Regions from separate parts of the Streptomyces sp. NPDC026672 genome, predicted to be linked through region 2. Evidence: riboswitches for the same ligand, from Rfam matches in the RefSeq annotation. Region 2 holds a riboswitch; each other region holds the start of a gene.

Evidence for each region. A riboswitch is a leader RNA that binds a small molecule or an ion and turns the genes downstream of it on or off. The one in region 2 is predicted to bind cobalamin.
Region 1: linked by a shared signal. The riboswitch ahead of metE (5-methyltetrahydropteroyltriglutamate--homocysteine S-methyltransferase) and the one ahead of AB0F77_RS00045 (ribonucleoside-diphosphate reductase subunit alpha) in region 2 are both predicted to bind cobalamin.
Region 3: linked by a shared signal. The riboswitch ahead of AB0F77_RS16595 (prenyltransferase/squalene oxidase repeat-containing protein) and the one ahead of AB0F77_RS00045 (ribonucleoside-diphosphate reductase subunit alpha) in region 2 are both predicted to bind cobalamin.
Region 4: linked by a shared signal. The riboswitch ahead of AB0F77_RS32960 (HoxN/HupN/NixA family nickel/cobalt transporter) and the one ahead of AB0F77_RS00045 (ribonucleoside-diphosphate reductase subunit alpha) in region 2 are both predicted to bind cobalamin.

Annotation. Positions count from the first base shown of each region.
Region 1 is NZ_JBEZXS010000007.1:302,553-307,806, forward strand. Features, by position in the region: gene AB0F77_RS11340 (flavin reductase family protein) at 1-357, opposite strand, end outside; gene metE (5-methyltetrahydropteroyltriglutamate--homocysteine S-methyltransferase) at 788-3,106, opposite strand; cobalamin riboswitch at 3,274-3,497, opposite strand; gene AB0F77_RS11350 (TetR family transcriptional regulator) at 3,798-4,361, opposite strand; gene AB0F77_RS11355 (aldehyde dehydrogenase family protein) at 4,580-5,254, opposite strand, start outside.
Region 2 is NZ_JBEZXS010000001.1:7,098-12,351, forward strand. Features, by position in the region: gene mctP (monocarboxylate uptake permease MctP) at 1-976, shown strand, start outside; gene AB0F77_RS00040 (GNAT family N-acetyltransferase) at 1,069-1,575, shown strand; cobalamin riboswitch at 1,618-1,752, shown strand; gene AB0F77_RS00045 (ribonucleoside-diphosphate reductase subunit alpha) at 1,874-4,246, shown strand; gene AB0F77_RS00050 (ribonucleotide-diphosphate reductase subunit beta) at 4,237-5,254, shown strand, end outside; gene AB0F77_RS00055 (hypothetical protein) at 5,169-5,254, opposite strand, start outside.
Region 3 is NZ_JBEZXS010000012.1:114,264-119,517, forward strand. Features, by position in the region: gene AB0F77_RS16585 (energy-coupling factor transporter transmembrane component T) at 1-436, opposite strand, end outside; gene AB0F77_RS16590 (SCO2322 family protein) at 429-1,064, opposite strand; gene AB0F77_RS16595 (prenyltransferase/squalene oxidase repeat-containing protein) at 1,163-2,620, opposite strand; cobalamin riboswitch at 2,749-2,880, opposite strand; gene AB0F77_RS16600 (hypothetical protein) at 3,149-3,676, opposite strand; gene AB0F77_RS16605 (hypothetical protein) at 3,843-4,451, opposite strand; gene AB0F77_RS16610 (hypothetical protein) at 4,531-5,202, opposite strand.
Region 4 is NZ_JBEZXS010000038.1:541-5,794, reverse strand. Features, by position in the region: gene AB0F77_RS32970 (glycoside hydrolase family 13 protein) at 1-1,038, opposite strand, end outside; gene AB0F77_RS32965 (LAETG motif-containing sortase-dependent surface protein) at 1,333-2,319, shown strand; cobalamin riboswitch at 2,449-2,634, shown strand; gene AB0F77_RS32960 (HoxN/HupN/NixA family nickel/cobalt transporter) at 2,663-3,739, shown strand; gene AB0F77_RS32955 (nucleoside hydrolase) at 3,756-4,727, opposite strand; gene AB0F77_RS32950 (hypothetical protein) at 4,913-5,254, shown strand, end outside.

The sequences.
Region 1 (5,254 bases), on a different contig from region 2:
GAGCGCGCTGTCAGCTATGTGCACGGCTCCCCCAGGGGCGGCCGTCCAGTCCACGTCAGTGAACCGCCCCTGCTCAGGGCCGGCCAGGACGCGGCAGAACTCCGCATGCTGCTCCGCCAGCACACTGATGCCGATGTGTGTCGCCCGGCGCAGCCGGGCCCACGTGCGCGACCTGCTGCCGAACGCGACACTCACCAACGGAGGTTCCAGCGAGACGGACGTGAAAGAGCTCGCGGCGAGACCGACGGGCTCACCGTCGACAAGCGCACACACGGCGGTCACTCCAGAAGGGAACAGTGAGAACGCCTGGCGGAGGTCCGTGTGATGGGCGACCGGGGACGGTGCCTGTGTCGTCATGGCTCAACACCTCTGAATCGCTTGCTCGACGATCCTCAGCTTCGGGCCCAAGGCGCACAGTTGTCGACGCAGATCTTCCGTGCTGTGGAATGGAGGTACATTTCCTTCACTTTCCACTGTGCGGAAACGTCCCCGCAGGGCACGGTCGAGACGCTTCGGGCCCCGCTCACCGCGGTGAGCCTCCAGCCCTTCGTCACCCCGCACCTGTGCGTGGAAACCCTCCGGCACACCGACACGGCCTGAAGCCCGACCCCAGGCCGCTCCCGCACCGCCCAGCGCACGGTGGGCGTCACGCCGTGCCGGGCAAGGCAGGGCCGTGGCTGATACGTTCGCCGATGCCGATGCCGATGCCGATGCCGATGCCGATGCCGATGCCGATGCCGGGGGAGGGGCGGCAGGCGCGGCCTCCCCCGGCCGGTGGGGCCTGCGGTCAGGACGAGGAGAGTTCCTCGCGGACCGTGCGGGCGGCGGTGACCAGGTTGTCCAGGGACCGGCGGGTCTCGGGCCAGTCGCGGGTCTTCAGCCCGCAGTCGGGGTTCACCCACAGGCGTTCGGCGGGAATCGCCTTCAGCGCGGTGCGGAGCAGTGCAGCGGCCTCCGCGACGCTCGGGACACGGGGTGAGTGGATGTCGTACACACCGGGTCCGGCTTCGCGCGGGTAGCCGTGGGCGGCGAGTTCGCGGGCGACCTGCATGTGGGAGCGGGCGGCTTCCAGGCTGATGACGTCGGCGTCGAGGTCGTCGATGGCCTGGACGATGTCACCGAACTCGGCGTAGCACATGTGGGTGTGGATCTGGGTGTCCGGCCGGACCCCGCCGGTGGTGAGCCGGAACGCCTCCGTCGCCCAGGCGAGATACGCGGCGCGGTCGGCCGCACGCAGCGGCAGGGTCTCGCGCAGGGCGGGCTCGTCGACCTGGATGACCGAAGTCCCGGCCGCTTCCAGGTCGTTCACCTCGTCGCGCAGGGCGAGGGCGACTTGGCGGGCGGTGTCGCCGAGGGGCTGGTCGTCGCGGACGAAGGACCAGGCGAGCATGGTGACCGGTCCGGTGAGCATGCCCTTGACCGGCTTCTCGGTGAGTGACTGGGCGTACGTCGTCCAGCGCACCGTCATCGGCTGGGGGCGGGAGATGTCGCCGGCCAGGATCGGCGGGCGGACGTGGCGGGTGCCGTAGGACTGCACCCAGCCGTGCTGGGTGGCGAGGTAGCCGGTGAGCTGCTCGGCGAAGTACTGGACCATGTCATTGCGTTCGGCCTCGCCGTGCACGAGGACGTCCAGACCGGCCTTCTCCTGGAAGGAGATCACCTCCCTGATCTCGGCCCTGACGCGCTCCTCGTAGCCGTCCGTGTCGATCCGGCCCGCTCGCAGATCGGCGCGGGCGGTGCGCAGCGCGCCGATCTGGGGGAAGGAGCCGATGGTGGTGGTCGGCAGCACGGGCAGGCCGAGGTGGGCCCGCTGGGCCGCCGTGCGTTCGGAGTAGGGCTGGGAGCGGCGGGTGTCGGTCTCGGTGACGGCGGAGGCGCGGGCCCGGACGGCCGGGTCTCGTGTGATCGGCGAGGTCGTGCGGGAGGCCAGGTCGGCGCGGTTGGCGGCGAGTTCGCCGATGATCGCGTCGGTGCCCTGGGCGAGGCCCTTGGTGAGCGTGACGATCTCGGCGGTCTTCTGCTTCGCGAAGGCGAGCCACCGCAGGATCTGCGGCTCGATGTCCCGCTCCCGGGCGGAGTCCAGCGGCACGTGGAGCAGGGAGCAGGAGGCGGCGACGTCGACCCGGTCGGCCAGTCCGAGCAGAGTGCCGAGGGTGGCCAGGGACTTGGTCAGGTCGTTGGCCCAGATGTTGCGGCCGTTGACGACGCCGGCGACGAGCCGCTTGCCGGGCAGACCGCCGACGGCCGCGAGCGCGTCGAGGTTGGCGGCGGCGGACTCGGTGAAGTCCAGCGCGAGCCCGTCGACGGGAGCCTTGGCCAGCAGCGGCAGCGCGTCGCCGAGCCGGCCGAAGTACGAGGCGACCAGGAGCTTGGGCCGGTCCGTGAGAGCGCCGAGGTCATGGTAGGCGTGCGCGGCGGCGTTCAGTTCGGCCGGGGAGCGGTCCTGGACGAGGGAGGGTTCGTCGAGTTGCACCCACTCGGCGCCGGCCGCGCGTAGATCGGCGAGGACTTCGGCGTACACCGGCAGTAGCCGGTCGAGGAGGGTGAGCGGGTCGAAGTCCGCCGGTGAGCCCGGGGCGGGCTTGGCGAGCAGGAGGTAGGTGACCGGCCCGACAAGCACCGGACGGGCGCTGAGCCCGAGGGCGAGGGCTTCCTTCAGTTCCGCGACCTGCTTGGTGGGGTCGGCCGTGAACACGGTGTCAGGGCCCAACTCGGGTACGAGATAGTGGTAGTTCGTGTCGAACCACTTCGTCATCTCCAGCGGGGCCACGTCCCGGGTGCCGCGGGCCATGGCGAAGTAGCCGTCCAGGGCGTTCGCTGCGACGGCGGGACGGTGGCGTGCGGGGATCGCGCCGACCATGACGGTGGTGTCCAGGACGTGGTCGTAGTACGAGAAGTCACCGGTGGGCACTTCGTGGATGCCGGCCGCGGCCAGCTCCTGCCAGTTGGTCCTGCGCAGTTCGGCGGCCACGGTCTTGAGGGCTTCGGCGGTGACGAGGCCCTTCCAGTAGCCCTCGACGGCCTTCTTCAGTTCCCTGTCCGGGCCCTGCCGGGGGTAGCCGTACACGGTGGCCCGTGCTGCCGCGGGTGCGGTCCTCGTGGTCACGGAGATCTCCTTCGCGAGATGAATCCCTGAGATCCCGGGTGACGGGACGCGAGCGCGAAGGGGTGACGGACCGGGCGGAAACCGACCTCGCGCGTCACAGCGCGGTCGTCCGCCGGGTATGTACGCCGACCCGCCCACGAAGTCACCGGGATGTCCGCGCACGAGTCGGTCGTACGCGGGCAACGGGCAGGTCTTCGGACTTGCGGGCGCGTCCTCCTGACGGAGGACTCCTACTGGCCGTCGCTTCCCGGACCCGGTACGTCGGGCCCAGTGCGTATGACGGCGGTCGTTCCCGCTCACCGCTGCGGGGCAGTCCCGGATTTCCACCGGGTTCCCTCTTACGACGCATCCCGCCTGGCGGACGGGGCGAACCAGCTGCACCAGTCACCCTACGGGCCCGTTCACGGACGCGGTGTGTCACGTCCAGCATCCGGATGGTGAGGTGGGCAACAAGGGGTGGACGACGCGGAATGTACGGGGGCGACAGGGCACCGACATCGTGAGCGTCCAGGACACGGACAGCGCTCGGACGCCGCAGGCCCCGGTCTCGACAGCGGCGGGCGAGGAGGTCCCCGACCGTCGCCTCGCCTCCGGGGGGATCGATACCGACACCTGCACTCCGGCACACGAAGGAACGGTGGTGCACCGCAGGGGTCCACGGTGACGTGCCCGCGAGGTCGGCGGGCCGGAGTCACTGGTCCTGCGCGCCCACAAGGGTGTTGAGCAGGGGCAGGAGTTCGTGCAGGGGCGCCGCCTTCAGCGCGGGCAGGGTGTCGGTGCCGCGGGCGAGGAACACCCCGATCAGCGCGGCCGTCAGTAGCTCCGCACGCAGTTGGGCGTGCTGTACGCCCTGGGCGTCGAGCCGTCGGCGCACCGGATCGACGATCCGGTGGTGCAGTTCCTCGCGGGCCGCGCGATCGGCGGCCGCGTCGCCGAAGGGGCCCACGGCGACCTGATAGATGGGCCCGGGTCCTTGGTGTGTCGCCTTCTCCGCGAGATAGGTGAGGTGCGCGGGGTCGAGGAAGTCGGACGCCGGATCGACACCGCGCTCGGCGTGGAGGACGGCGATGTACAACTGCGCCTTGCCGCCGAAGTAGCGCGCGATCATCGTGGGGTCGACCTCGGCGCGCTCACCGATCTCCCGGGCGGTCGTCTGGTCGTATCCCCGGTCCGCGAAGAGTTCGGCCGCGGCCTTCAGGAGCCGCTCCCGGCTTCCCTCGGCGTCACGGCGGCGCTTTGTCTGGTTGGCGGTCACCGGTGCATTCTCGCAATTCCCGGCTCCGGTGTCAGCCTGCGCCGGCGGGCATGACCTGCGCGATCGGGCGCGGCGGAGGTGCGCGGTTCCCCGGGCGATTCGTTTCGTGACGTTTCGCCACTGCTCTGCGAGGCCGAGGGCCTGCTTCACCACCACAAGCACCCCTGTCCGGGGTGGGCAGCCGGTCCAGACGAAACCGTCCAGGCCGTTCGGCGCCGCTACGGTAGCCGTGGAGCTGGGGTGTGCTGAATGCTGATCCAGTGCGGGGTGGTGTACTCGTCCACGATCCACTCGCCACCGGACCGGCCGACACCGGAGTTCTTCTCCCCGCCGAAGGGCATGTGCGGCTCGTCGTACGCGGAGGCGTCGTTGACGTGCGACATACCGGCTTCGACGCGCTGGGCGAAGCGGACGCCGCGGTCGAGGTCCCGGGTGAAGACGGCGCTGGACAAGCCGTATTCCGTGTCGTTGGCCAGGCGCAGCGCGTCGGACTCGTCCTCGGCCCGCAGGATGGTGATGACCGGACCGAAGACCTCCTCCCGGGCCGTGGGCGTGGCGGAGTCGCCGAGGACGACGGTCGGGGGCAGCACCAGGCCGGCCGGACCGACCGGGTCACCTCCGAGGAGGACCGTGGCCCCGCTCTCCCGGGCCCGCGAGATCTTGGCCCGGATGCCCTCCAGTTGACGGCGGTTGATCACCGGTCCGACGAATGTCTTCGGGTCCGAAGGGTCGCCGTAGGGCAGGTCCTTGACGCGCTCCACGAACCTCTCGATGAAGGCGTCGTAGATCGGCGCCTCGACGATGAGCCGGTTCCCGCTGGTGCAGATCTGTCCCTGGTTCGCGTAGGCGCTGTAGGCGGCGCCGTCGACGGCCTGCTCCAGGTCCGCGTCGCC
Region 2 (5,254 bases):
GATCATCTACATCCCGATCAAGCTCGGCGGCTTCGACGACATCTTCGCCAGGGCGAACGACAAGTTCACCGCGGCGGGGGCGGGCGCGGTCGTCACGCCCCCGGGCGGCCAGTGGACGTACGCCACGCTGGCGCTCGGCTCGGCGCTCGCGCTGTTCATGTACCCGCACTCGATCACCGCCACGCTGTCCTCGCGCAGCCGTGAGGTGATCCGCCGCAACACCACGATCCTGCCGCTGTACTCCCTGATGCTGGGCCTCCTCGGCCTGCTGGGCTTCATGGCGATCGCGGCGGGCGTCAAGGTGCAGAACGGGCAGCTGGCCATCCCGCAGCTGTTCGAGAACATGTTCCCGGACTGGTTCGCGGGTGTGGCGTTCGCGGCCATCGGCATCGGTGCGCTGGTGCCGGCGGCGATCATGTCGATCGCGGCGGCGAACCTGTTCACCCGCAACATCTACAAGGACTTCATCAAGCCGGACGCCACGCCCGCGCAGGAGACCAGGGTCTCCAAGCTGGTCTCCCTGCTGGTGAAGGTGGGCGCGCTGGTCTTCGTCCTGACCATGGACAAGACGGTCGCGATCAACTTCCAGCTGCTGGGCGGCATCTGGATCCTGCAGACGTTCCCGGCCCTGGTCGGCGGCCTGTTCACCCGGTGGTTCCACCGCTGGGCGCTGCTCGCGGGCTGGGCGGTCGGCATGGTGTACGGCACGGTCGCCGCGTACGGGGTGGCCTCGCCGACGCAGAAGCACTTCGGCGGCTCCTCGAAGGAGATCCCCGGCATCGGCGAGATCGGCTACATCGGTCTCACCGCGTTCGTCCTGAACGTCGTCGTCTCGGTGGTCCTGACCTTCGTCCTGCGCGCGGCCAAGGCCCCCGAGGGCATCGACGAGACGAAGCCGGAGGACTACACGGCCGACGCGGGCGACGCGGGCGTCGCGGTGGAACTCCCGCCGGCCACTGCGGGCACCTCCCACTGACACCCGGTAGAGGGCACGAGCACCCCACGACGGGCCGCCGAGAGCGACAAAATCGGCGGCCCGTCGTCCTGTCCGCCCGCACACTCGGTGCCATGGACTTCTCGATCCGCACCGCCGTCCCCGGCGACTACGCACCCCTGGGCGAGATCACCGCCCGCGCCTATCTCCACGACGGCCTCCTCGACTTCGGCGAGAGCGACGCGTACCTCGACGAGCTGCGGAACGTGGCCGGGCGCGCGGCGTCCGCGGACGTCCTGGTGGCCGTGGCCGACGGACACGTGCTGGGCGGAGTCACCTTCGTGGCGGCCGGCGGCCCCATGGCCGACATCGCCCGTCCCGGCGAGGCCGAGATACGGATGCTCGCGGTCGACCACGCCGCCCGCGGCCGGGGCGTCGGGGAGGCGCTCGTACGCGCGTGTGTCGAACGGGCGCGGGGCGTCGGAGGGTGCGGGCGGGTCGTGCTGTCCACTCAGCGGTCCATGCGCGCCGCCCACCGTGTCTACGCGCGCCTGGGTTTCGTGCGTACGCCCGAGCGCGACTGGAACCCCCTGCCGGAGCTCGACGACCTCACTCTGCTCACCTATGAGTTGACGCTCTGAGACCGGGACGACACAACATCTAGGGGTGGCTGCGCGGGGCAGCACAAGATGTATGCTCTTGCTCGCTGTCGCCGCAGGGGAATCCGGTGCGAATCCGGAACTGTCCCGCAACGGTGTACTTGCGTGTTTCCGCACGCCTGTTCAGTCCGAGGACCTGCCGACAGCGCGCCCGGCCGTCCGGTCCGGGTGCCCTGACGTCCGGGCCTCGTGGAATGGGCCGGCGGATGCGACGCCGTGTGCGCTCGTGTGCGTCCCCCTGCCCCCGTGAGGCCCCGTGCCGAGCGAGGGAGAGCCCCACGTGACCATCGCGCCAGCAGACCCGGTCTCAGCCACCGGAGTGACCGCCCCGGCCCCGGAGGCCGACGGCCCCGGCAGCGCCCTGCTGCGGACCCTGACCGAGCTGACCGCCGACCTCCCCGACGCCGACCCCGGCCGGGTCGCCGCCGCCGCGCTGCGCGGCCGGTCGGCCCACGCGGACGGGGCGGAGCTGCGGGAGCTGGCCACGGAGGCGGCCGCCGGCCTCATCTCCGAGGACCCCGCCTACTCCCGGCTCGCCGCCCGCCTGCTGGCCATCGGCATCCGCGCCGAGGCCGCCTCGCAGGGTGTCACCTCGTTCACCGGGTCGGTCGCCGCGGGCCACCGCGAGGGGCTGATCGCCGACCGCACCGCCGCGTTCGTCCGGCTGCACGCCGAGCGCCTGGACGCGCTGATCGACCGGGACGGCGACGACCGCTTCGGCTACTTCGGCCTGCGCACCCTGTACAGCCGCTACCTGCTGCGCCACCCCCACACCCGCAAGGTCGTCGAGACGCCCCAGCACTTCATGCTGCGCGTCGCCGCCGGCCTCGCCGAGGACGACACCGGCCGGGCCGTCGACGAGGTGGCCGCGCTCTACGGCCTGATGAGCCGCCTCGACTACCTGCCCTCCTCCCCCACCCTGTTCAACTCCGGCACCCGGCACCCCCAGATGTCGTCCTGCTACCTCCTCGACTCCCCGAAGGACGAGCTGGACTCCCTCTACGACCGCTACCACCAGGTGGCCCGCCTCTCGAAGCACGCGGGCGGCATCGGCATCGCCTACTCCCGCGTCCGCTCGCGCGGTTCCCTGATCCGCGGCACCAACGGGCACTCCAACGGCATCGTCCCGTTCCTGAAGACCCTGGACGCCTCGGTGGCCGCCGTGAACCAGGGCGGTCGGCGCAAGGGGGCCGCCGCCGTCTACCTGGAGACCTGGCACTCCGACATCGAGGAGTTCCTGGAGCTGCGCGACAACACCGGCGAGGACGCCCGCCGCACGCACAACCTCAACCTCGCGCACTGGATCCCGGACGAGTTCATGCGCCGGGTCGACACCGACGGGCAGTGGTCGCTGTTCTCCCCGTCGGACGTGCCCGAACTGGTCGATCTGTGGGGCGAGGAGTTCGACACCGCGTACCGGTCCGCCGAGGCCCGCGGGCTCGCGAAGAAGACCCTGCCGGCCCGCGAGCTGTACGGCCGCATGATGCGCACCCTCGCCCAGACCGGCAACGGCTGGATGACCTTCAAGGACGCCGCCAACCGCACCGCCAACCAGACGGCGACGCCGGGCCACGTCGTCCACTCCTCCAACCTCTGCACGGAGATCCTGGAGGTCACGGACGACGGGGAGACGGCGGTCTGCAACCTCGGCTCGGTGAACCTGGGCGCGTTCGTCGTGGACGGGGACATCGACTGGGAGCGCCTGGACGACACGGTCCGCACCGCCGTCACCTTCCTCGACCGGGTCGTGGACATCAACTTCTACCCGACCGAGCAGGCGGGCCGCTCCAACGCCAAGTGGCGGCCGGTCGGCCTCGGGGCGATGGGCCTCCAGGACGTCTTCTTCAAGCTGCGGCTGCCCTTCGACTCGCCCGGTGCCAGGGATCTGTCCACGCGGATCGCCGAGCGGATCATGCTCGCCGCGTACGAGGCGTCCGCCGACCTCGCCGAGCGGAGCGGCGCGCTCCCGGCCTGGGAGAAGACCCGCACGGCCCGGGGCGTCCTGCACCCCGACCACTACGGCGTCGAACCCGCCTGGCCCGAGCGCTGGGCGGCCCTGCGCGAGCGGATCGCCGTGACGGGCCTGCGCAACTCCCTGCTGCTCGCGATCGCCCCGACCGCCACCATCGCGTCCATCGCGGGCGTGTACGAGTGCATCGAGCCCCAGGTCTCCAACCTGTTCAAGCGCGAGACGCTGTCCGGCGAGTTCCTCCAGGTCAACTCGTACCTGGTGCGGGACCTCAAGGAGCTGGGCGTCTGGGACGCCCGCACCCGCGAGGCGCTGCGCGAGTCCAACGGCTCGGTGCGGGACTTCACCTGGATCCCGGCGGACGTGCGCGCCCTGTACCGCACGGCGTGGGAGATCCCGCAGCGCGGCCTGATCGACATGGCGGCGGCCCGCACCCCGTACCTGGACCAGTCGCAGTCGCTGAACCTCTTCATGGAGACGCCGACCATCGGCAAGCTCTCCTCGATGTACGCGTACGCCTGGAAGTCCGGTCTGAAGACGACGTACTACCTGCGCTCGCGCCCGGCGACCCGCATCGCCCGCGCCGCGCGCGCCCAGGCCCCGATCCCCGTGCAGCAGATCGCCGACCCCGACGCGGTCGCCTGCTCCCTCGAAAACCCCGAGTCCTGCGAGGCATGCCAGTGACCACCCGCGACACCCGTCTGCTCGACCCCGGCTTCGAGCTGACGCTGCGCCCCATGCGCTACCCGGACTTCTACGAGCGCTACCGGGACGCCATCAAGAACACCTGGACCGTCGAGGAGGTCGACCTCCACTCGGACGTCGCCGACCTGGCCAGGCTCACGCCCGCCGAACAGCATCTGATCGGCCGGCTGGTCGCGTTCTTCGCGACGGGCGACTCGATCGTGGCGAACAACCTGGTGCTCACCCTCTACAAGCACATCAACTCCCCCGAGGCGCGGCTCTACCTGAGCCGTCAGCTGTTCGAGGAGGCCGTCCACGTCCAGTTCTACCTGACGCTCCTGGACACCTACCTCCCCGACCCGGAGGACCGCGCCGCCGCGTTCGCCGCCGTGGAGAACATCCCGTCCATCCGGGAGAAGGCCGGGTTCTGCTTCCGGTGGATGGACTCGGTGGAGAAGCTGGACCGGCTGGAGTCCCGGGCCGACCGGCGCCGCTTCCTGCTCAACCTGATCTGCTTCGCCGCGTGCATCGAGGGCCTGTTCTTCTACGGCGCCTTCGCCTACGTCTACTGGTTCCGCAGCCGGGGCCTGCTGCACGGTCTGGCCACCGGCACCAACTGGGTGTTCCGCGACGAGACCATGCACATGTCCTTCGCCTTCGAGGTGGTCGACACCGTCCGCAAGGAGGAGCCGGACCTCTTCGACGACGAGCTGGGCCGACAGGTCACCGAGATGCTGAAGGAGGCCGTCGAGGCCGAGCTGCAGTTCGCGCGCGACCTGTGCGGCGACGGCCTCCCGGGCATGAACACCGACTCGATGCGCCAGTACCTGGAGTGCGTCGCCGACCAGCGCCTCACGCGGCTCGGCTTCGCCCCGGTGTACGGCTCGGAGAACCCCTTCTCCTTCATGGAGCTCCAGGGGGTTCAGGAGTTGACCAACTTCTTCGAGCGGCGTCCCTCGGCGTACCAGGTGGCGGTGGAGGGCACCGTCGACCTGGACGAGGACTTCT
Region 3 (5,254 bases), on a different contig from region 2:
TCGCCGCGCCGACGCAGACCAGCAGCGCGGCCAGGCGCAGGCCGTCGTAGAGCGCGTACACGACCGACTCGGCGGTCACCCGCCCGCCCAGCCGGATGCCCTGCGCCCAGTGGGGGAGCGGGACTTCGGGCAGCGTGACGAGCACATGCGTCCCGGGGACGCCGGAACCGAGGACGACCGCGAAGACCACCCGGACGACCAGCACGGCGAGGGCGAGGCGCACGAACGCGGCGTAGGAGCGGGACCGGGGGGAGGTGGGGGAGCGGTGCGTGGCGACGACGTACGCCGTCGCCGCCATCAGCAGGCCCAGCAGGAGGGGGTTGGTGGTCCGCATGGCGGCGGTACCCATGCCGAGTGCCCAGAGCCACCAGGCGCCGGGGTGGAGGTGGAGGGGGCGTAGGGGGAGGGGGCGTTGTGGTGCGGGGTGGTCAGGCATGTCGGCGGCGTCGGGTCTGCCAGAGGGCGGCTGCGGTCAGGAGGAGCACGGCGGCTGCGCCGGTGAGGAGGCCGACGGAGGGGCCGCCGGTGTTCTTGTGGGCGGCGGGGGCGGGGGTGTTGTCGCCGTTGCCCTGGCCCTGGTCCTTGTGGTCGGCGATCTGGTCGCCGCAGCCCTTGGCCGGATAACCGGTGATGGCGCAGAGGAGGGCGTTGGTGTCGTAGCGCAGGGGCGGGGCCACCGAGGCCAGCGCCTCCGCGGTCGTCGCGTCGGGCGCCACCCGCGCGCAGGCGGTACGGGGCGCGGGCGGCGTCTCCCCGGCCGGGGCGTCCGCCGCCGTACCGAAGTCGAGCACCAGCGCCACCCGCTTCGCCCCGCCCCGCGCCGGGGTCCCCGCGCAGATCGTCCCGAAGTCCGCGTCGCCGCGCGGGCGTTGGGCGTCGGCGGAGTCCGCGCTCACCGCGAACCTGAACCCCTGCACCTCGCCGTCGGCGGGCCGTGCGGTGGACGGACCCTCGGTGGCGTATGTCCAGCGTGCGCCGTCGCGCTGCCAGAAGGACCAGTAGCGGTAGCCGACGGCATGAGCCTGACCGACGGCGGCCACGAGGACGAACAGGGTGAGCAGCAGGAGGGTGGTGTGGTGGGCGGGGGTGTGGTGAGTGGGGCTGTGGCGGGCGGAGGTGTGATGAGTGGGGCTGTGGCGGGCGGGGCTGCGGCGCGTGGGGGTCACGGCTTGCGCCTCCCGCGGCCGCTGATCAGGAAGCCGATGCCGATGCCGGCGACGAGGAAGGTGCCGACGGTCCACCACACGTTGGTGCCCGAGCCGTCGGAGTCGTGGCCCGAGTCCTTGCCGGAGCTCTTGCCGGAGTCCTTGCTGGAGTCCTTGCCGGAGTTCGTGTCGGCGGCCTTGTTGTCGGCCTTCTCCCCGTCCTTCCCGGCCGTACCCTCCGCGGCGGCAGCGGCAGGCGCCGGTCCGGTCGCGTTCAGGGCGCGGACGAGGTCCGTACCGCCGAAGTCGCGCGGATCGCCCCCGGCGGCGTTGGCCGCGAAGATCAACTGGGCCCAGGCGGCGGGCCCGCTCTGCTCGGCCCAGGCCCCGGCGTTCTTCTCCAACCAGGCCAGCGGCTTCCCGGCCCGCCCGGCACCGCCCTGCGCGGCGAGCGCGACGACCGCGTCGGCGGTGTTGCCGTAGTCGGGCTGGGCGGGGGCGCCGGCGAGGGCGGAGGTGAGGTGGCCGTTGTCGGCCAGGGCCCGGGTGAGGTAGGCGGCACCGTTGGCGGCGGCGCGGTCGGGGGTGGGGGCGCCGGAGTCGGAGCACTGGGTGCTGGATCTGGTGCCGGACCCGGTGCTGGCCCCGGTGGTGGCGCCGGTGGTGGCGCCCCCCTTGCCCGCGTGGTTGATCGCGACCTTGCCTGTGATGTCCATGCCCTTGCCGAGGGCGGCCACGACGGCGGCGGCGGTCGCGTCCGCGTTGGCCGTGAGGGCGCCCTTCTTGTCGGGCTGGTAGGCGAACGCGCCCTGCTTCGCACAGGGCAGGGCGAGCTTGAGCAGGGCGTCGTAGGGGGACTTGCCGTTCTTGACGACGTCCTCCGGTTCGTCCCCGGAGGAGGCGAGCGCGCCGACGACGACGGACGTCGAGTTGGCGTCGCTGGGTCCGCCGGGCGCGTAGCCCCAGCCGCCGTCGGCGTTCTGCACGGACTTGAGCCAGGCCACGGCCCGGCCCGAGACGGCGTCCCGCCCGCCGACGGCCGTGAGCGCCTGGACGGCGGCGGCCGTGCTGTTGCTGTCGACCATGGTCCTGGCGTCGCAGGGCTTGGCGGCCGGGTCGGGCCGGAAGGCGGGGAAGGCGCCGTTCGCACACTGCTGTCCGGCCAGCCAGTCCACGGCCGCGGCGGCGGGCCGCTCACCGACGGAACGCTGCGCGAGCAGGGCGAGGGACTGCCGCCAGACACCGTCGTACTGCGGGTCGGCGCGACCGAAGAGCCCGGAGGGGAGGGCGGGGGTGGGGGACGGAGAAGGGGAGGCCGGGGCGGTGGCCGGGCCGGCGGCGAGGGCCGGGGCGGCGGCGAGGGCGGGGGCGGCCGAAGCGAGGACCCCGACGGTGGCCCCGACCGCGGTTGCGACCGAGATTGCGGCCGTGACGCCGACCGCGGTCAGGGCCGCTGAGCTGCGGTGGACGTTCATGGGTGGGCTGCCTCTCCCTGCGGGTGCGGGTGCGGGAGGCGGGCAGCACGGGACGACGGGACATCCCGGCGGCTCGGCTCCGTAGACCTCGACGGTGCGGCGCGCGGCGGGTGCCGGGCGCGTGGTGAGCCGGTCAACGTTCCGGTCGGGGCGATCCGGCTCACCGCCTCTCGGCGGCTCACGGCTGCGGGTCAGCGCCGGAATTGCACCGGCTTCCCCCCGTACGGGTGTGATGACGACCGACTCACTCTACAAGCCGAAAAAAGATCATGAATTTGGGGGGTTCTTTATCGCTATGTGCGTTTTATCCTGGAAGTGGCCTACGGGACGAGTGAGGGAGTTCGACCGGAGTAGCCGACTCGGGCGCGACGCCGTGGTTAGCTCGCGGCATCCGCTGGGGCCGACGTCGACGGTCGGGCTGAGAGGCCGAACGGCAGTGGTCGGGCCGAACGGCGACCCCTACCACCTGATCCGGACAATACCGGCGAAGGGAACCCGCCTCGTAGGTCCTTCGTGTGCCGGGCCCGGTCACGGAACAAGATTCAGTTCACCGTCGCCGACGAGCCCCTGGTGACCGAACCGTTCACCGACCGCCAGGAGCACTTGGTGATCACGCGACCCGATGCGCAGGCAGGACGCTTTCAGCACCCGCAGGAAGAGCCGGAAGCCGAGGTCGGCGTCGGCCTCCTCGACCACGCCGACCAGGGCGGGCACCAGCCCTGGGAGAGGGACGGTGTCCCAGGCGCCTTTGTCCGCCGCGGCGGTCAGCCGGGGTGCGAAGCGGTCGATGGCCTCCAGCACCGCCTCACGCAGAGCGGAGTCGGCAGGCGGCACGGGCGGGGGCGGACCGAACCCGAAATCCAGCAGACACCGCACGTCCCGGCCGAGCAGGGTGTGCCCCGGCGCGGGAATGTCGGCCACCGAGCGCTCGGCAACGAGGAAGAGGGCTTCCTTGCGACCGACGTCCACAAGACAGTCGAGTTCCGGCACCGTCAGGGTCAGATCCAAGTCATGGCACTGACTGGACATCCAGGAAAGCCCGAATTCAGCGGTCACGATTGTTCTCCAGTTCTTCGGTCGGACGGTGTACTTCATCGGACACACTTGACGTGCCCCGAGGATGCGCGCCTTCAAGGCATTCGTCTCCGATGACAAATGATCCGGCCGGTGTGGAGGAGACCGTGGCCACCTCCACACCGGCCGTAACTTGTTTCGGGCTGCGCTAGCCGTCGAAGACGGCGTCCAGGTCGCTGAGGGCGTACTCGCCATAGTCGAAGGCTGCTGCCAGCTCTACGAACGAGGTGTACTGCTCAGCTGTGATCGCGGCGCGGTGCGATACCTGACGGGCGTTCGGCAGGGCATGCACCAGGAGTCGGAAAGCGAGGTCGGGCGTGCAGGAGCCGACCGTCTTTTCCAGGGTGTCCGCCATTTTCGGGGCCAGGTGGTGACGTACTTCCCGTAGGAGTGCCGTGACTTGGCCGGCGAGTTCGGGTCCGTCGTACTGGTCCGCCGGCGGTAAGTGGCGCGGTGGAGTCCGGCGTGACAGCCAGGCGTCGCAGAGGTCGACCACCTGCCGCATCCAGGCCGAGGCGTCCTCGGCCCCGGCGACCTGGTAGAAGGTCGGACCGCTGTCCGCGCACGATTTCCAGACGGCCGCGTTCTCGTCGGCATCGAGCCCGTCCGCGAGTTGCTGTGCGTCACGGCGTACGAGGAGCACCTCCTCGGGGTCGAGTTCTTCTACGAAGTGGTACGTCACGATGGCGGCAGGCGTCGACCCTGTGTGGTGCGCGTCCTGGTGGAAGAAGCTCATCAGCCACGGGAGGCCAAACATGAACTCACTGAATCGTGCCGTCATCTCTGGCTTTTCCTCCCTTGAAGAAGAAGGGATTTTCGGCTTCGCGGTGACGTGTCTATGACGAGGATGGGGCGAGACTCAGTTCGCCCTCGTCGACGAGGTCCCGGTAGCCGAAGCGTTCGCCGAGTGCCAGGAGTGCATGGTGATCAGGCGGGCTGATGGGCAGGAAGGATGCCTTCAGCACCCGCAGGAAGAGCCGGAAGCCGAGGTCGGCGTCGGCCTTCTCGACGACACCTGTCAGGGCAGGCACCATGCCGGGCAGGGGGAAGATGTCATTCTCCGTTGTGGCTGTCAGTTGGGGTGCCACGCGATTGATCGCCTCTACGACCGCCTCGCTTAGACCGGGGTCGGTGGTCGGTGCGGGTGGGGGTGGAGTGAACCCGGGGTCCGCCCGCTGTTCGGCGTTGAGCCACGCTGTTTCGACCCCGGCCAGCCAGTCCCTCATGCTCTCTTTTTCCCACTTGGGATCGAAGTGCGTTCTGGCCCCGCCGACCCAAACGGTGCGCAGCACGGAGTCATTGAGAGGGGAGTCCAGCAGACGTCGTACGTCCTGGCCAAGCAGGGTGTGGCCCGGGGCGGGTATGTCCGTCACCGAACGCTCGGCGACGAGGAAGAGGGCCTCCTTGCGACCGACATCCACGAGGCAGTCCAACTCCGGCACGGTCAGGGTCTGTTCCATCCAGTCGCACTGCCTGGACATCCAGGAGAGCCCGAACTCAGCGGTCACGATCACCTTTCCGGGCAGGCGGTGGGAACGGTGACGAAGCTGGTGCCTGCCG
Region 4 (5,254 bases), on a different contig from region 2:
CGGCAGCGCGAGCCGCGACGCGTGCCGCACGACGTCGTGGTTGGACAGCACCCAGGTCGCCGAGGCGCCCGCCGCCCGCGCCGTCGCCAGCGACTCGGTGATCACGCCCCGCAGCTCGTCCGCGTCCCAACCCGACTGGAGGTACTCGAAGTTGAACGCCTGCCCCAGTTCGTCCGGGCGGGCGTACAGCGCGCGTCTCGCCGCCGGCACCCACGCCTCCGCGACCGCCGTGCGCGGCGGGGTGTACGCGTCGAGGATCTTCCGCCAGTCCCGGTAGATCTCGTGGACCTCGTCGCGGTCCCAGTACGGGTGGCTGCCGGGCGGCACCCGCAGCAGCGACTCCTCTCCCGTCGCCCCGATGTCCCCCACGTCCCGCAGCGGTTCGGTGAGGTCCTTGGCGAGGGCGTGGGCGACGTCGACGCGGAAGCCGTCCACGCCCCGGTCGCACCAGAAGCGCAGCGTGGTGCGGAAGTCGGCGCGGACCTCCTCGTCGTCCCAGTTGAGGTCGGGCTGTTCGGGCGCGAACAGGTGCAGGTACCAGTCGCCGTCGGGCAGCCGCTGCCAGGCGCTGCCGCCGAACACCGACTCCCAGTCGGTGGGCGGGAGTTCACCCCCGGGTCCGCGCCCGGACCGGAAGACGTAGCGGTCGCGGGCCGGGGAGCCGGGCGGCGCGCACAGCGCCTCCTCGAACCAGGGGTGCAGATGCGAGGTGTGGTTGGGGACGATGTCGACGACGACCTTCAGCCCGAGCCGGTGCGCCTCGGCGACCAGCGCGTCGAAGTCGTCCAGGGTGCCGAGCCGCGGGTCGACGCCGCGGTAGTCGGCCACGTCGTAGCCGCCGTCGGCCAGTTCCGACGGGTAGAACGGGCTCAGCCACAGCGCGTCGACGCCCAGCGCGGCGAGGTGCCCCAGCCGCTCGGTGACGCCCTTGAGGTCGCCGAGTCCGTCACCGTCGGCGTCGGCGAAACTGCGCGGATACACCTGGTAGATGACGGCCTGCCGCCACCAGTCGGGGTTCCTGGAGGAGAGGTCGGTCACGCGGGCTCCCTTCGGGGGTGGACAGGGTGAACTCTGTCCACATTGCCGGGATCACGAACCTTCCTCCCGACCGGAGCGGATCATTCCCTGTGTGATGAAGTTGTGACGAACCAGGAAGTGCCCTTGTGTCACGGCAGGTTGACAGCCTTCGCCGGAGCGAACCACCATGAGGGCACGCCGGGGCGCGTGTGACCAATGCGCCCGGTGTCTCTTCTGCTTCGTTACGCCTTCATGGCTTCCGGGACCACGGACCCTCGCGCGTCCGTCCTCCCGGGTTCTGAGATGGGGATTCAGATGTCCATAGCGAGACGTGCCTCCGCGAGCCGCCTGCTGGGGACGGGCGCCGCGACGCTCGCCCTGTGCGCCGCCACCGTCGCCGCCGCGTCCGGCGCCTGGGCCCACGGCGGGTCCCACGGGGGGTCCCACGGAGCGGCCGGCGGCCACGGCTGGAAGTCCGGCGGCTCCTACAAGCCCGGCACCGGCGCCGGGACCGAGACCGGGACCGACCGCTGCGAGTTCTCCCTCGACGGCACCCGCTTCTTCGATTCCGTCCGGGTCGACGACCAGGCCCTCAAGCCCACCGCGGACGGCAAGGTGCACGTCAGCGTGCGCGCCGCCGGTGACGCCGCCTCCTGCACCGCCTCCCTCGCCTCGTACCGCGCCCACGGCGCCACCTTCGCCACCTCCGGCGAGCAGGTCTTCGTCGACTTCGACACGGCGACCGTGAAGCCGGGCGCGACCGACACCCTCGACATCGCCGTGCCGGACGCGGGCTGCTTCGCGCAGATCGACCTGTACCGCGGTGCCGTGAAGTTCGACGGCCGACTGGACACCAAGGACGGCTTCGAGCACGGTCAGCTGCCCAAGGGCCCGGACCGCCCGGTCATCAAGGACAAGCTGATCGCGGCCTGGAACGGCGGCACGAAGGAGTGCACGAGCACCGAGTCGCAGCCGCCGGCCAGCCCGAGCACGCCCGCCACGCCGACCGAGTCCGCCCCGGAGTCCGGCACGCCGTCGACCCCGGCCGAGGAGACGACCCCGCCGGCCGGCGAGTCGACCCCGCCCGCCTCCGGCACGCCGACGGCCGACACCCCGGCGCCGAGCGCGTCCGGCTCGTCGACCGCCCCGGCGCCCGCGCCGAACGGCGGTGGCGGCGACCTGGCGGAGACCGGTGCCAACAGCAACACGGGCCTGATCGCCGGGGGCGCCGCGGTGCTCCTCGTCGGCGGCGGCGCCCTGGTGTTCCTCACCAAGCGCAAGCGCGCGTCCCAGCAGGGCTGATCCCGCGCGGGCGGGCGGCCGGACCCCACGAGGGGGCACCGGCCGCCCGCCCCGTTCGTTCCGCTCCGCACCCTCTGTGATCTTCCCTACCCGTCCCCCGTCGGGCTGGGCGGGAACGGCCCGTGCCGCCTACGGTGGACGGGCCGTGGTGCTCGGGAAGTCGATGGAAGGTCGACGCGGCCCTCGCCACTGTGATCGGGGAGTTCCCGTCCCGTCCGGCAGCAGCCGGGCCACTGGTCCAACGACCGGGAAGGCAGGGACGGCGAAGGCACCACCCCGTAAGCCAGGAGACCGGCCACGGCAGCTCACGAAGTGATCCACGAGGTGCTGGAGCGTGAACCCGATGACCGACGCTGCCGTTTTCCGCTGGCGACGCGAGGACACCGTGCGGGCCGCGGGGCTGCTGGCGGTGATAGCCGCCCTGCACGTCGCCGCCTTCGGGGTCCTCTTCCTCCTGGTCGCCCCCGGGCACTACGAGATCGGCTCCCGGGCGTTCGGGGTCGGCCTCGGCGTCACCGCCTACACGCTGGGCATGCGGCACGCGTTCGACGCCGACCACATCGCCGCGATCGACAACACCACCCGCAAGCTGATGGCCGACGGCAAGCGGCCGGTGTCGGTGGGGTTCTGGTTCGCGCTGGGGCACTCCAGCGTGGTGGTCGTGATGGCCGCGCTGGTGGCGGGCGGCGCGCGGCTCGCGGGCACGCTGATGAACGACGGCTCGCGCACCCACCGGACGCTGGGTCTGGTCGGCACGACCGTCTCCGGGTCGTTCCTCTATCTGATCGCCGCGCTCAACCTGGTGGCCCTGGCGGGCATCCTGCGGGTCTTCCGGGCGATGCGGGCCGGCACCTACGACGAGCGGGCCCTCGAACGGCACCTGGACTCGCGGGGGTTCATGAACCGGGTGCTCGGCCGGCTGACCCGGTCGATCAGCCGGCCCGGTCAGATGTACCCGCTGGGCTTCCTGTTCGGGCTCGGCTTCGACACGGCGACCGAGGTCACGCTGATGGTGATGGCCGGGTCGGGCGCGGCGGCCGGCCTGCCCTGGTACGCGGTGCTGTGCCTGCCGCTGCTGTTCGCCGCCGGGATGAGCCTGTTCGACACGCTGGACGGCACGTTCATGAACTTCGCCTACCAGTGGGCGTTCTCCCACCCGGTGCGCAAGGTGTTCTACAACCTCACGATCACCGGGCTGTCCATCGCGGTGGCGTTCTTCATCGGCACGATCGAGCTGGTCGGCGTGGTGCACGACAAGCTCGGTCTGCGCGACGGGATCACCGACCGGATCGCCGGCCTCGACCTCGACAACGTCGGGTACGTCGTCGTCGCCCTGTTCGTCCTCGTGTGGGCGGCGGCGCTGACGTACTGGAAGGTGGCGAAGGTGGAGCAGCGCTGGGCGGTACCGGCGGGGGAGTAGCGCCCGCCGCCGGTTTCTAGGGAGCCACCGTGTCCAGGTAGAGCCGGACGTAGCGGTCCACGTCGACGTCCAGGGCGACGTCCACGAGGGGCTGTGCGCGGACGCCGTCGTGGATCTCGGACTCGCCGGGGCGCGGGCGGCGGTCCACGACGGTCTGGCCGCGGGTCGGGCCGGGGGCCAGGGACACCTCGACGGGCAGCGGCAGGGTGGTGAGGCCCGCCGGGTCGGCGACCGCGCACACGGCGCCCGCGTCGCCGAGGCCGCCCGCCGGGTCGGCGCCGTCGTCGTAGGGGGAGGCGGGGCGGTGGGCCAGCAGGTCGCCGGCGAGGCGGGCGCCGGGCTCCTCGCTCGCCCGCAGCCGCCGCACCCGGGCGCCCGGCACGACGACCCGGGTGAACACGTCGAGGCCGTACATCGTGATCGGCACGCCCGCGGTGAGCAGGACCGCGGCGGCCTCGGGGTCGTGCCAGACGTTGAACTCGGCGACGGGGGTGGCGTTGCCGCCGGCCACCGCGCCGCCCATGAACACGATCCGCTCGATGTTGCGGGTGACCTCGGGGTGGGTGCGCAGCAGCAGGGCGATGTTGGTGAGCGGGGCGGTCGGGACGAGGGTGACCGGGCGCGGGGAGGCGAGGATCTCGCGGCGCAGCAGGCTCACCGCGTCCAGGTCGACCGGGGTGCGGGTGGGCGCGGGCAGGCCGAGGTCGCCCATGCCGTCCGCGCCGTGCACGTGCCGGGCCGACCGGACGGGCTCGATCAGCGGCCGTTCGGCGCCCCGGGCGACGGGCACGTCCCCGGCGCCGGCCGTCTCCAGCACGGTCAGGGTGTTGCGGACCACGCCGTCCACGTCGGTGTTCCCGGCGACACAGGTGACCGCGCGCAGGTCGATCCCCGGGTGCCGTACGGCGAACAGCAGGGCGAGGGCGTCGTCGACACCGGTGTCGCAGTCGATGATCACGGGAATCCGCGCACTCCTGCCGTCGCTCACTCCGGTGCTCCTTCCACTCCACGGACACGGAACGGGACCGCCCGGCCCCGGAACCCCGACCCTATGCGCCGGTGGGGCGGTTCCCGCTCACCCGTACGGCCCGTCGCGATGGTCGGCGGGGTGCGGTCGTGGTGGCGTGGGAGCTGTCCGGTCGTCGTGCTGTGGTGCCGTGCGGGAGGTTCGTCATGTTCTCGTCCTCGGGTCGCCTCCTGACGGGTGTCGTCGCCCTCGGCGCGCTCCTGGTCGCCGGGTTCTCCGGGTGGCTGGACCGGGAGCCTGCGCCGGGGGCCCGGAAGGCGGCCAGGTCCCCCGCCTCCTCGCCGAGTTCCCCCGGTGCCGAGCCCGGTCTCACCGCCGACCAGGCGCGCTCCGCGCTGATCGGGGACGCCGACCTCGGGGGGTCGTGGACGCCGACCGAGGGCGCCGCGACCTGGCGGGACGGGCTCCTCAAGTCGGCCGCGGCCACGCCGGCCTGCCAGCGCCTGATGGACGTGCTCTACGCCGACGACCTCCTCGGCGACGCCTCG